Regions from separate parts of the Ferrimonas sp. genome, predicted to be linked through region 2. Evidence: predicted binding sites of a transcription regulator. Region 2 holds the regulator's gene; each other region holds the start of a gene.

Region 1 (3,094 bases), on a different contig from region 2:
AGGTGTGGTAGATCAGGCCGGTACCAGAGGTCAGAGTCATGAACTCGGTCTGGAAGCCGATCAGGCCGCGAGAAGGCATGATGAAGTCCATGCGGATACGACCCTTGCCGTCAGGGGCCATGTCGGTCAGCTCAGCCTTACGCAGACCCAGCTTCTCCATGATGCTGCCCTGGTTCTCCTCTTCCACGTCCACGGTCACGGTCTCGTAGGGTTCTTCCAGCACACCGTCAACGGTACGCAGAATCACCTCGGGGCGGGATACCGCCAGCTCGTAACCTTCACGGCGCATGTTCTCGATCAGAACACCCAGGTGCAGTTCACCACGGCCGGAGACACGGAACTTGTCCGGATCATCGGTCTCTTCCACGCGCAGGGCCACGTTGTGCACCAGCTCTTTCTGCAGACGCTCCAGAATGTTACGGGAGGTCACGTACTTGCCTTCCTGGCCGGAGAACGGGGAGGTGTTCACCTGGAAGGTCATGGTCACGGTGGGCTCGTCCACGGACAGGGCAGGCAGAGCCTCCACTTCGTTGGGGCAGCACACGGTGTCGGAGATCTTCAGCTCACCCAGGCCGGAGATGGCGATGATGTCGCCCGCCTGAGCTTCTTCAACTTCGTGACGCTCCAGACCCAGGTAACCCAGAACCTGGCCAACCTTACCGTTACGGATGGTGCCGTTGGCGCAGTTGATGGTCACCTGCTGACCCACCTTCACCTTACCGCGGCTCACGCGGCCTACGCCGATTACGCCAACGTAGGAGTTGTAGTCCAGCTGAGAGATCTGCATCTGGAAGGAACCGTCGACGTCGCCCTGGGGCGCTTCCACCTGCTCAACAATGGTTTCGAACAGGGGAGTCATGTCGGTACCGGTCTCTTCGGCGTCATGGGACGCCCAGCCGTTCAGAGCGGAGGCGTACACCACCTGGAAGTCCAGCTGCTCGTCGGTGGCACCCAGGTTGTCAAACAGGTCGAATACCTGGTCCATCACCCAGTCGGGACGGGCGCCAGGCTTGTCGATCTTGTTGATCACCACGATGGGCTTGAGGCCCTGGGCGAATGCCTTCTGGGTCACGAAGCGAGTCTGGGGCATGGGGCCCTCTTGGGCGTCCACCAGCAGCAGTACGCTGTCCACCATGGACATGACCCGCTCTACCTCACCACCGAAGTCGGCGTGTCCGGGAGTGTCCACGATGTTGATGCGGTAGTCGTTCCACTTGATGGCAGTGTTCTTAGCCAGAATGGTGATACCGCGTTCTTTTTCCAGATCGTTGGAGTCCATCACCCGCTCATCCAGCTCGGTGCGGCTCTCCAGGGTTCCGGACTGCTGCAGCAGCTTGTCTACCAGGGTGGTCTTACCGTGGTCGACGTGCGCAATGATCGCAATATTTCTTAATTTATCCAGCACTGTTCTGCCTGGCTCCATATTAGGTTGCATCAAAAAGGCGGCCATTCTACTCTGTCATCACGCATCAGGACAGTGCTTTTTTTCACCAACGGACGCAAGCCATGGACGCCGCTGCCTTATCCCGGGTGCAATGCACCAAAAATGACCACATCCTGCACCATTTCGGTGCAAATACGCGTCCTCTCACCCCCCTCTCCTGTAACAATCTCTTCATAATCAGCCACTTAATTTTTTGGCACACCTCTGGCATAAGAGGTGACAGAAACTTAGGGGCGCAATCGCCATTTGGAGGTAAATCGGATGTCTGTCGAACACGTATTGGAACTGATTAAAGAAAATGATGTGAAGTTTGTCGATCTGCGCTTCACCGATACCAAGGGTAAAGAGCAACACGTCTCCCTGCCCACCCACCAGGTGGACGAAGATTTCTTCGAAGAGGGCAAGATGTTCGACGGCTCCTCCATCGCTGGCTGGAAGGGAATCAACGAGTCCGACATGGTGCTGATGCCTGATCCTGCCACCGCGATTCTGGACCCCTTCACCGAAGAGGCGACCCTGAACATCCGCTGTGACATCATCGAGCCCACCACCATGCAGGGCTACGATCGTGACCCACGCTCCATCGCCAAGCGTGCCGAAGGCTACATGCGCTCCGCCGGTTTCGCCGACGAAGTGTTCTTCGGTCCCGAGCCTGAGTTCTTCCTGTTCGACGATGTGAAGTTCCACACCGACATGGCCGGCTCCATGTACCGCATCGATGCCGAAGAAGCCAGTTGGAACTCCGCCAAAGATTACGAAGGCGGCAACATGGGTCACCGTCCCGGCGTCAAGGGCGGCTACTTCCCAGTGGCCCCTGTGGACTCCTCCCAGGACCTGCGCTCCGCCATGTGTCTGGTGATGGAAGAGATGGGCCTGACTGTTGAAGCCCACCACCACGAAGTGGCCACTGCCGGTCAGAACGAGATCGCCACCAAGTTCAACACCATCGTTGAAAAGGCTGACGAAATTCAGATCTACAAGTACGTGGTACACAACGTTGCCCATGCCTACGGCAAGTCCGCCACCTTCATGCCCAAGCCTGTGGTCGGTGACAACGGTTCCGGCATGCACTGCCACCAGTCTCTGCTGAAAGATGGCGTCAACCTGTTCGCTGGCGACAAGTACGGCGGCCTGTCTGAGACCGCCCTGTACTACATCGGCGGCATCATCAAGCACGCCCGTGCCATCAACGCCTTTGCCAACGCGTCCACCAACTCCTACAAGCGTCTGGTTCCCGGCTTCGAAGCCCCGGTAATGCTGGCCTACTCCGCCCGTAACCGTTCCGCTTCCATCCGCATCCCTGTGGTACCCAGCCCGAAAGGCCGTCGTATCGAGGTGCGCTTCCCCGATCCAACCGCCAACCCCTACCTGGCCTTTGCGGCCATGCTGATGGCTGGCCTGGACGGCATCAAGAACAAGATCCACCCCGGCGAAGCCATGGACAAGGATCTGTATGACCTGCCTGCCGAGGAAGCCGCGGAGATCCCAACCGTTGCCGCCTCCTTCGCTCAGGCCCTGGACTGCCTGGACGCAGACCGCGAGTTCCTGACTGCCGGTGGTGTATTCTCCGATGACTACATCAACTCCTACCTGGAGCTGAAGCGCGCCGAAGTCGAGCGTCTGGACATGACCACTCACCCTGTTGAGTTC
Region 2 (3,094 bases):
CTTGGCCATGGCGGCCAGGGTGGCCAGGTGCTCCTGTACCGCGTCCTCGGGGACAAACAGGGCAAACAGCAGGTCCACAGGCTTGCCATCGATGGCGTCGAAGGGGATCGCTTCGTCGCACTTGATGAACACGGCAATGGGGCGGTCGATGTTGGCTAGCCGGCCATGGGGCAGGGCGATCCCCTTGCCGATGCCGGTGGTACCCATCTTCTCCCTGGCCAGCAGGCTTTCAAACAGCTGCTGGGGGTTCAGGTTGCCGTGATGCTCGCCCGCCAACTGGGAGATCATCTCCAGGGCGCGCTTCTTGCTTAGGCCCGGAGCGGCGATGGTGGCGCACTCCGGGCTGAGTAACGTGGATATGTCCATGATTAATGGCGTGAAATTTTCTCTTTGTGCTTGATGACCTGACGGTCCAGCTTGTCGATAAGGCCGTCGATGGCCGCGTACATGTTGTCGTGGTGGTGGGTCGCGTACACTTCGCGGCCACTCAGATTCAGTTTGGCTTCGGCGGTTTGCTGTGTTTTCTCCACATTCAGCACCACGTAGACGTTGGAGATATGGTCAAAGTGGCGCTCCAGCTTGTCGAACTTGGTGTGCACATAATCTCTCAGAGCGGTAGTGATCTCGACATGATGACCGGTCAGATTGATTTGCATATAGGTTCCTCCTTTTTTGCTGGTTACAGCTGTTTCCGCTGATTGGATGGAGCAATGCCCAGGGCTTCCCTGTACTTGGCGATGGTCCGTCTCGCCACCTTGATGCCCTGTTCTGCCAGCAGCTCCGCCATTTTACTGTCACTGAGAGGTTTCTTAGGATTCTCTGCAGCAACCAATTTTTTAATTAAAGCACGAATTGCCGTGGATGAGCACTCGCCGCCACTGTCTGTGCTGACGTGGCTGGAGAAGAAGTACTTCAGCTCGAAGATGCCACGGGGCGTATGCATATATTTCTGGGTGGTCACCCGGGAGATGGTGGACTCGTGCATGTCCACCGCTTCGGCCACATCGTTGAGCACCATGGGCTTCATCGCTTCGTCGCCGTATTCCAGGAACCCCTGCTGGAACTGGACGATGCAGTTGGCCACCTTGAGCAGGGTATCGTTGCGACTCTCCAGGCTCTTCAGGAACCACTTGGCTTCCTGCAGGTGACCGCGGACGAACTGGCTGTCCGCCTGGTTGCGGCTGTTGCGGCTCAGGGCCGCATACTGCTCGTTGATGCGGATCTTGGGCATGGTGTCCGGATTGAGCTCTACCACCCAGCGCCCCTTGCGCTTGGAGACGGCCACATCGGGAATCACGTACTGGTCATTGTCGCTGACCAGGGCGCTGCCGGGACGAGGGTTGAGGGTCTGGATCAGATCCATCGCCTCCTTGAGCTCCTCCTCCTTGAGGCGGGTCTTGCGCATCAGTCCGCGGAAGTCGCGGTTGGCCAGCAGATCCATATTTTCCTGAATCAGCATCTTGGCCTCAGCCAGCCAGGGAGTCGCCCCATCGAACTGACTCAACTGCACCAGCAGGCACTCCGCCAGATCCCGGGCACAGACGCCCACAGGGTCGAAGCGCTGCACTCGCTTGAGTACCGCCTCCACCTCGTCCAGCTCGACCTCGTCGTCGCCCATGGCTTCGAGAATATCCTCGGCAGTCTGGGTCAGGTAGCCGCGTTCATCGGTGGCATCGATGATGGCCACCGCGATGGCGCGATCGGTATCGGACATGGGGGTCAGTTCCATCTGCCACAGCAGGTGGCCCTGAAGGCTGTCACCGGTGCTGCCCTGGAAGGGCATGTCATCCTCCCGACTGGCCATGGGGGCCGGGGAGGATGTGTAATATTCATCCCAGGAGGCGTCGACCTGAAGATCATCCGGCATGTCGGTCTGACTCAGGGCCTCGCTGGTGTCCAGACTGGCGGCTTCCGGGGCGGGCTCGAGCTCATCCCGGGAAGGGGCATCCGGGGTGTCGGGGACGGCTGGGCTCAGATCCTCCTCGACTTCAAGCAGGGGGTTGGCATCCAGGGCCTCCTGAATCTCTTGTTGGAGATCCAGAGTCGACAGTTGCAGCAGGCGAATGGCCTGCTGCAGCTGCGGGGTCATGGTGAGCTGCTGTCCCAGCTTTAGCTGTAGAGAAGTCTTCATTTACAACAACCTGTCCTTATTCCTTCTTGTTTTTTCCGGTTGTATTCCTGGTCGGGAGTTCAAATTACTATAGCTTGAACTGGTCGCCCAAGTATACCGAGCGCACCAGCTTGTTCTCGAGGATGGCGGCGGGTTCGCCCTGGGCGATCAGCTCGCCGTGGCTGACAATATAGGCGTGTTCACAGACGTCCAGAGTTTCACGGACGTTGTGGTCGGTGATCAGTACGCCCAGGCCGCGGTCCCTCAGGTGCTGGATGATCTTCTTGATGTCGATCACCGAGATCGGGTCGACGCCAGCGAAGGGCTCGTCGAGAAGGATGAATTTGGGATCGGCGGCCAGGGCCCGGGCGATCTCCACCCGGCGGCGTTCGCCGCCGGACAGGCTCATCCCAAGGCTGTCGCGGATGTGGGTGATGTTAAACTCTTCCAGCAACTGCTCCAGTTTCTCCACCCGCTGGGACTGGCTCAGCCCTTTACGGGTCTGCAGCACCGCCATCAGGTTGTCGTACACAGACAGTTTGCGGAAGATGGAGGATTCCTGGGGCAGGTAGCCGATCCCCTTTCGGGCCCGGCTGTGCATCGGCAGCAGGGTGATCTCCTCACCGTCGATGAGGATCCGCCCCCGGTCGTTCTGCACCAGGCCCACCACCATGTAGAAGGTGGTGGTCTTGCCGGCGCCATTGGGGCCAAGCAGACCCACGATCTGGCCGGTGCTGACCTCAAGGCCAACATTCTTGACCACTTCCCGGCCCTTGTAGGCCTTGGCCAATTTCTCTGCGGTCAGGGTTGAGCGGGTCATTGCTGCTTCTCACCCTCTTTCTTCTCCTTGGGCTCGGCCAGGGATTTCAGGTCGGCTTCCGCGGGCTGGAAGATGGTGGTGATCTGCTCATCCTTGTTGCCTTCGGCCACCAGCATCTGCTTCTCCAGATCGTACTGGATGGTGTCGCCCTGAACCAGGCTGCC
Region 3 (3,094 bases), on a different contig from region 2:
ACATTGCGTCCCTTGCCCATCTCGGTGGGGGCCAATCCCTCGGCCCTGAGCATCTCATCGATGGCCCGCAGGCGGGGACCGTCGTTCCACAGAACCCGGTGGCTCTGGGGCAGGCGGCCAAAGAAATCCAGGGCATGCCGATACTGATCCCGGTCGGCCCTATCCAGACCGATGACAATCTCCTCCAGATAGGGCACCTGGGCCAGCTCCTCAACGATGTTGTCCAGGGCCGGCCCCTGCAGCTCGCTGTAGAGAGAGGGCAGCACCAGGGACATGGGCCGGGATTTGCTGAACCGTATCAGCTCGCTTTCCAGTTCATTGATGTCGCGGTCGGTCAGATTGTGCAGGGTGGTGATGATGCCGTTCTGATAGAAATCGCCCATGGTACTTTTCCTTAGCCTTTACGATTCAATGCTCTGGTCCGTTGGACACGTCGCGGTTCTAACCTTTGGTAGCAAGTGTGATGCCAGCCGCCTGTTGGCAAGCGCCAGCCTGGGCTGAGCATCAGGGAAACCGGTACTGGTCCAGCAACAGGTTGATGGTGTCGTTCCACCCTTGTGGGCCGCAGCGCTCTGTCACCAGCGTCCGGGCCCTTGTGGCATCGCTAAGGTTGGGAGGCGGGTTGACCGGAGAGCGTACCAGCACCGGGTGCTCGGCAAGCTCCAGCATGGCCACATCGTTGTCTCCATCGCCCAGGGCGATCACCAGAGGCAACTCTCCCCCCTCCATGGCCCAGTGCCGGGCGTAGGCCTGCCTCAGGGGCGCCAGACAGCGCCCCTTGTCGCTGTGGCCCACCACATGAAGGAAGCGCCCGCCCATCAACAGCTTGAGCCCGTAGCCCTCCACCGCCCGCTTCAATGTCTTCAGGTCGCTGCTGCTGCCCTGCCAGAGCAGGGGCTCAGAGAACTGACGCTCCAGCGCCTGCTCGGCGCTGTCGCCGTCCAGGCCAGTGTGGTCCATCAGGGTGGCCACATCCCAGTTGGCAAAGCCCTCCAGCTTGAGGCCGGTGTCCCGACGAATTTGAGTCAGGGCGGAGAGGATCTGCGCCCGATTTGCACCAAAAGCTTGCATGCGATAGCCGGGCGCTGCACCAGTGTGGTGCTCCTCGGCCTGCGGGCTTGGGTCCACTTCCGGCGGCCAGAACAGGGCGGCGCCGTTCTCCACCACAAAGGGGGTGTGGTTGTTCAGCTGCGCCCTCAGTGGCGCCAGCTCGGCGGCGGTCTTGCTGGTGTTGAGAATGACGGGGATCCCCAGGCGCTCCAGCCGCTCCAGGGCGGGCACGGCAGCCTGAAAGCTGTAGTTGTGATGATCCAGTAGGGTCCCGTCGAGATCGGTGACCACCAGCAGTTTGGGTGTGTGGGCCATCCATGCGCTCCTTTGCTCAGCAGTGGATGAGTATAGCCAAGCAAAGATTGGCCCAAGATGAATTTAGGAAAAGGTGGGGTTTCTTTGGCGGGGAGTGACGGTCAACGTCAACAGCCAAGCCACTGGATACCGGCGTCCGCCGGCAGAACTGTGCTAAAGGATTCCATAGGGTGTTGAGCCGGCTGCTTGCAAAACTGCAGCGGTGTGTACGCCAAGATCGAAACCAAAGCCACTGGATACCGGCGTTCGCCGTCATGACTGTGCTAAGGGATTCCATAGGGTGTTGAACCGACTCCTTGCGAGTCTGCGGCGGCGGGTAAAGGCGAGTAAGGCCGATAGCTAATACGCTGGATTTCACCCTTCGCCACAATGACAAAAAGGGCGGCTGGACTTAGTTCAGGTCCACCAACTCGAGGGGGACTTGGTGAGCCAACAGGTGTTCCTGGGTGCGGGTCTGTTTGTACCTGTCCATCACCAGCAGTGCCTGCTTCAGCGGTTCCGGCAGAGGTGAGGTAAAGAGTCGGCGGGCCTGCTCCTGCTGCTTGTGCCAGCGCGGCTCGGCCCCTTTGAGCTGCTGCCACTGGGCAGAAAGGAGAGTGTCCCAACACTCTCGGGCAGGAAGCAACATCTGCTCGGCGCCGCTGGAAAGGCCAATCTCCAATCCGGCCGGGTCGAAGTCGCCAAAGTAGACCAGGGGCAATCTGCCCTTAAAGGCCCGGAAACACTGATAGGCGGCGTTGGTTTGCTTGTCGGCGGACGCATCGCCCCGAAAGAGAAACAGCCCTTTTTGCAGTTCGGCGGGCAGGCTCAGGCGAGTCAGTTCGGTCATCAACGCCAGATTCTCCACCAGCACCAGATGGGTGTGGTCTAAGCGGTCGCCCATCTGATGAAGTGAGCGCCAATTGACCTGCTGGCCGGCCTGTTCAAAGGGCGGCAGGGGGGTGGCCGCGCCGTCGATATGCCAATGGGACAGGGGACGGCACAGCACCAGATCCTCGCCTACGGCTCTGGCACTAAGCTTCTCATCGGCCTGGGTGGCCGCCTGGTGGTGGCGGCTTTGGGTGTCGGTGATGAAGTGCGGGTCGCAGGGGTCGCCCAGACCGTCGCGCTTTAACTCATCGCGCAGCTGACTCAGATGATCGCGGCTGATGTAGAGCCGGACTCTGGCGCGACCGTCACCACGGCGCTCACCAAAGTCGTAATCGCGGTGTAACCGACTCGCCAAGGCACCGAAGGCCACCTCCCGCTCCTGCCAGGGACGGGTGAACCAGTCGGCCAGGGTGAGTCGTTCCCTGCGATTGAGGGTCACATCAGGCCACCTTGATGGTCACGTCGCTGTAGGTGAAGTTGTTGTTGGTGCCGGGCACCAACTGCTCCTCCATCTCCAGGGCGATGATGCTCTGCTGCTGGGGCGCCAGCTTGCAGTAGTAGCCGAACACCAGCTCAATCCACAGCTGCGGGTCAATTTCATGGCTGTCCTTGAGCCAGGCGGGCTGCTGGGTCTGCCAGTGCGCCAGGGCGGAGAGGCCGTGGTCGGCCAGCACCGCCTGTTCGAAGAAGTGCTCCACCTCGTCCAGCACCCAGTCGCTGAGGTAGGCGAGGATCTCCAGCTCTTCGCTCTCGACGCTGACACCGTCCCTATCGCCCACCATGGGGGTGCTGGGGGCCTGACGGCGCAGGTGCTGGACAATCTCCACCAGGTCCTGCTCGATGGCGCTGCTCCGCACAT
Region 4 (3,094 bases), on a different contig from region 2:
TTGAGGCTGTTGCTCTGATCCGCGTCGGCCTCTTTGGAGAGATCCAGCTTCTCCTTGTAGTTGAGATCCAGAGTCTGACCGTTGATGGTCACCGGGCCACCGCCGGCGGTGATGGGATCGAGGGACATGGAGTTGTCCTTCTTCATCTCATTGGTGGCGCTCTTCTTGGCCTTGGTGGCCTCCACCAGCTCTACGGTGATCACGTCGCCGACCCTGTGGGCCTTGATGTCGGAGTAGAGCTCGTTGGCGTAGGCATCCTGATAGATGGAGCCGGTGTTGACCACCTGGGTCGGAGGCAACTCGGGGTAAACCGGGGCGTAGTAGGGATCATCCGGAATCGGGGCACCGGGCGAGGTGCACCCTACCAGGGTGATCAGGCTAGCTGCGGCTATCCAGTGTCTCATCTAAGGCTCCTTAGAGTTGCTGGTTCAGGTTGGCCAGCATCTGATCCACGGTGGAGATCACCTTGGAGTTCATCTCGTACACCCGCTGGGCTTCAATCATGTTCACCAGCTCCTCGGTCACATTGACGTTGGAGGTTTCCAGGGCGCCCTGACGGATGGAGCCCAGACCATCCAGGCCGGGTACACCGGCGATGGGCGCGCCACTGGCGCCGGTCTCAAGGAACAGGTTCTGACCGATGGGCTCCAGACCACTGGCGTTGACGAAGTTGGAGATCTCAATCTGACCTACTACCACGTTGGCCGCCTGGCCGGGAACTCGGACCGACACCTCACCCTCGGAGGAGACGGTCACCGACTGGGCATCTTCCGGGATGACGATGCCTGGATCCAGCACGTAACCGGAACCCGGAGTCACCATCTGCCCCTCTTCGTCCAGGGTAAACTGACCGTTTCGGGAGTAGGCCTGGGTACCGTCTGGCATCTGAATTTGGAAGAAACCGGGGCCGTCGATCATCAGATCCAGGCTGTTGTTGGTGGTTTCCATGTTGCCCTGGGAGAAGATGCGCTGGGTGGCCGCCACCTTAGTGCCGGCGCCCAGGGTCAGGCCGTTGGGCAGCTCGGTGTTCTGGGCGCTGATGCCCCCAGCCTGGTTGATGGTCTGATAGAGCAGGTCCTCAAACACGGCGCGGCTCTTCTTAAAGCCCACGGTGCTGGCGTTGGCCAGGTTGTTTGAGATGTTGGAGATTTCAGTCTGCTGAGCGTCCAGGCCTGTTTTACTGATCCAAAGTGCCGGTTGCATACTCTTTACCCTTTAAATGTCCGTTACACCCGCAACAGTTTTGCGGCTGACCTGTCGTTCTCTTCGGCGGTTTTCATCATCTTCAGTTGCATGTCGAATTGACGCTGCATCTCGATCATGCCCACCAGTTCATGTACCGGGCTGACGTTGCTGCCCTCGACAGCACCCGCCACCAACTCCACCTCTGCATCGGGCAGGTAGGCTTCGCCGCCAAAAGCACGGAACAAGCCATCTTCGCCCTTGGTCAGAGTATTGATTGGCGGGTTAACCATCTGAAGCTGGTCCACCTCTTCCATTGCGTTGGCCGGTGCGCCCTGAGGGCGCACGGTGATGATGCCGTTGGTGGCGATCTCCACCTTCTCTACTGGAAGAGGCAGGAAGATAGGGCCTGCTGCACCCATGATGGGGCGGCCCTGGGCGTTGGTGAGCATGCCACCTTCGTCGATCTTCAGCGAGCCGGCACGGGTCAGGGCCTCGTTGCCCTGCTCATCCTCGACCACAAACCAGCCTTCACCCTTGATGGCCACGTCCAGGCTTCGCCCGGTCGTCTTCAGGCTGCCGGCATCGAAGTTACTGGCCGGACGCTCATTCATGGCGAACACCCGGGTGGGCAACCCCTCACCGAACGCCTGCATGCTGCGCGCCTGATGCAGATCCGCCTTGAAACCGTCGGTTCGGGCGTTGGCCAGGTTGTTGGCATGCACGCCCAGGGCGTACATGTTCTGGCTGGCGCCTGATGCGGCGATATAAAGCATCTTGTCCAAGGGTGACTCCCACAGTCGGCAATGACGTTAACTAGCCAAGGGAATGCAATAGCTATGCCAAAATCAAAATCGCAGCAATATGGCGGTTCAGGGGGGATTCAGAAATGAAAGGAGGGGAACAAGGGGAAAGGGGTTGCCGCCCCCGGCAGGGGCGGCAATCCAAGCTTAGCGGATCTGCAGGATGTTCTGCTGCAGCTGGTTGGCGATATCCAGGGCACGGGAGTTGGCCTGGAAATTACGCTGGGCGCTGATCAGGTCCACCAACTCGGTGGTCAGGTCGGTATTGGACTGCTCCAGGGCGGCGGAGTTGATAGCACCGAAGGTCCCTGTGTTGGGTTCACCCAACAGGGCTTCGCCGGACGCCTGACTCTGCTTCCAGGAGGTGTTGCCCTGTTGGGTAAGACCCTGCTCATTGGCAAAACGCGCCAGAGCCACCTTACCCAGGGGCACTTCGGTACCGTTGGAGTAGGTCGCACTGATCAGGCCGTCGGCCGCCACTTCTACGTTGGTGAGTCGACCTACGGTGGAGCCGTCCTGCTTCAACTTGGTCACCTCAAACTTGGAGGCGTACTGGGTGGGGTTGTCCATGCGGAACTCCACCCGCTGGGTACCATCGGCCCCCGGGCCAATCACGCCAGCACCTCCGGCCACAGTCCCCAAAGCCACGGTTTGAATCATGGTGGGGTTGGAACCAGTGTAGTTACCGGTGTCATCAAAGGTCAGTACCGCCGCAGTATGGCCACTGGCGCTCTGTGCGGCCACCCCCAGGTTGTCTGCGGTGCCATCACCGTCGGTGTCCTGATCCCAGGTGCCATTGATCGAAGCACCTGCGGCGTCACCGATATTCACCGGTTTGTCATCCATGGTGAAGAAGGTCAGCCACTGGTTGTTGCCGGTTACCGCACCACCAGGTGGTTTGACAAAATACTGGGTCATGATGTGCGGCTCACCCAGGGAGTCGTACACAGTCACCGAGGTGGCGTTGTTGTAGGTGGTCGGATCCGTGGGGTCGAAGTTGGCCGGATCATGGGAGATGTCCCCGGCATTCACGTTGATGGACACATCCACTACGGCGGTCTTCTGAGGCTGACCGGCGGTCTGAGGAATCTGAACAGGTGCAGTCGTCG

Evidence for each region. Region 2 encodes sigma-54, which starts transcription at its own class of promoters, with help from an activator protein. Its sites were predicted from a motif close to GTTGGCACGNNNNTNGNNT; they were not measured.
Region 1: glnA (glutamate--ammonia ligase) is a predicted target of sigma-54. The motif match lies at 1,637-1,655, and genes of this name have one in related genera.
Region 3: ACN0RV_RS18845 (HAD-IIB family hydrolase) is a predicted target of sigma-54. The motif match lies at 1,404-1,422, and genes of this name have one in related genera.
Region 4: flgF (flagellar basal-body rod protein FlgF) is a predicted target of sigma-54. The motif match lies at 2,011-2,029, and genes of this name have one in related genera.

What each region holds. Positions count from the first base shown of each region.
Region 1 is NZ_JBLXDO010000028.1:20,949-24,042, forward strand. It holds gene typA (translational GTPase TypA) at 1-1,423, opposite strand, end outside; gene glnA (glutamate--ammonia ligase) at 1,706-3,094, shown strand, end outside.
Region 2 is NZ_JBLXDO010000001.1:344,300-347,393, forward strand. It holds gene ptsN (PTS IIA-like nitrogen regulatory protein PtsN) at 1-366, opposite strand, end outside; gene hpf (ribosome hibernation promoting factor) at 369-656, opposite strand; gene ACN0RV_RS01615 (RNA polymerase factor sigma-54) at 680-2,131, opposite strand; gene lptB (LPS export ABC transporter ATP-binding protein) at 2,199-2,930, opposite strand; gene lptA (lipopolysaccharide transport periplasmic protein LptA) at 2,927-3,094, opposite strand, start outside.
Region 3 is NZ_JBLXDO010000033.1:10,547-13,640, reverse strand. It holds gene ACN0RV_RS18850 (glycosyl transferase) at 1-383, opposite strand, end outside; gene ACN0RV_RS18845 (HAD-IIB family hydrolase) at 505-1,365, opposite strand; gene ACN0RV_RS18840 (hypothetical protein) at 1,757-2,674, opposite strand; gene ACN0RV_RS18835 (hypothetical protein) at 2,676-3,094, opposite strand, start outside.
Region 4 is NZ_JBLXDO010000022.1:63,131-66,224, reverse strand. It holds gene flgH (flagellar basal body L-ring protein FlgH) at 1-404, opposite strand, end outside; gene flgG (flagellar basal-body rod protein FlgG) at 415-1,203, opposite strand; gene flgF (flagellar basal-body rod protein FlgF) at 1,227-1,967, opposite strand; gene flgE (flagellar hook protein FlgE) at 2,133-3,094, opposite strand, start outside.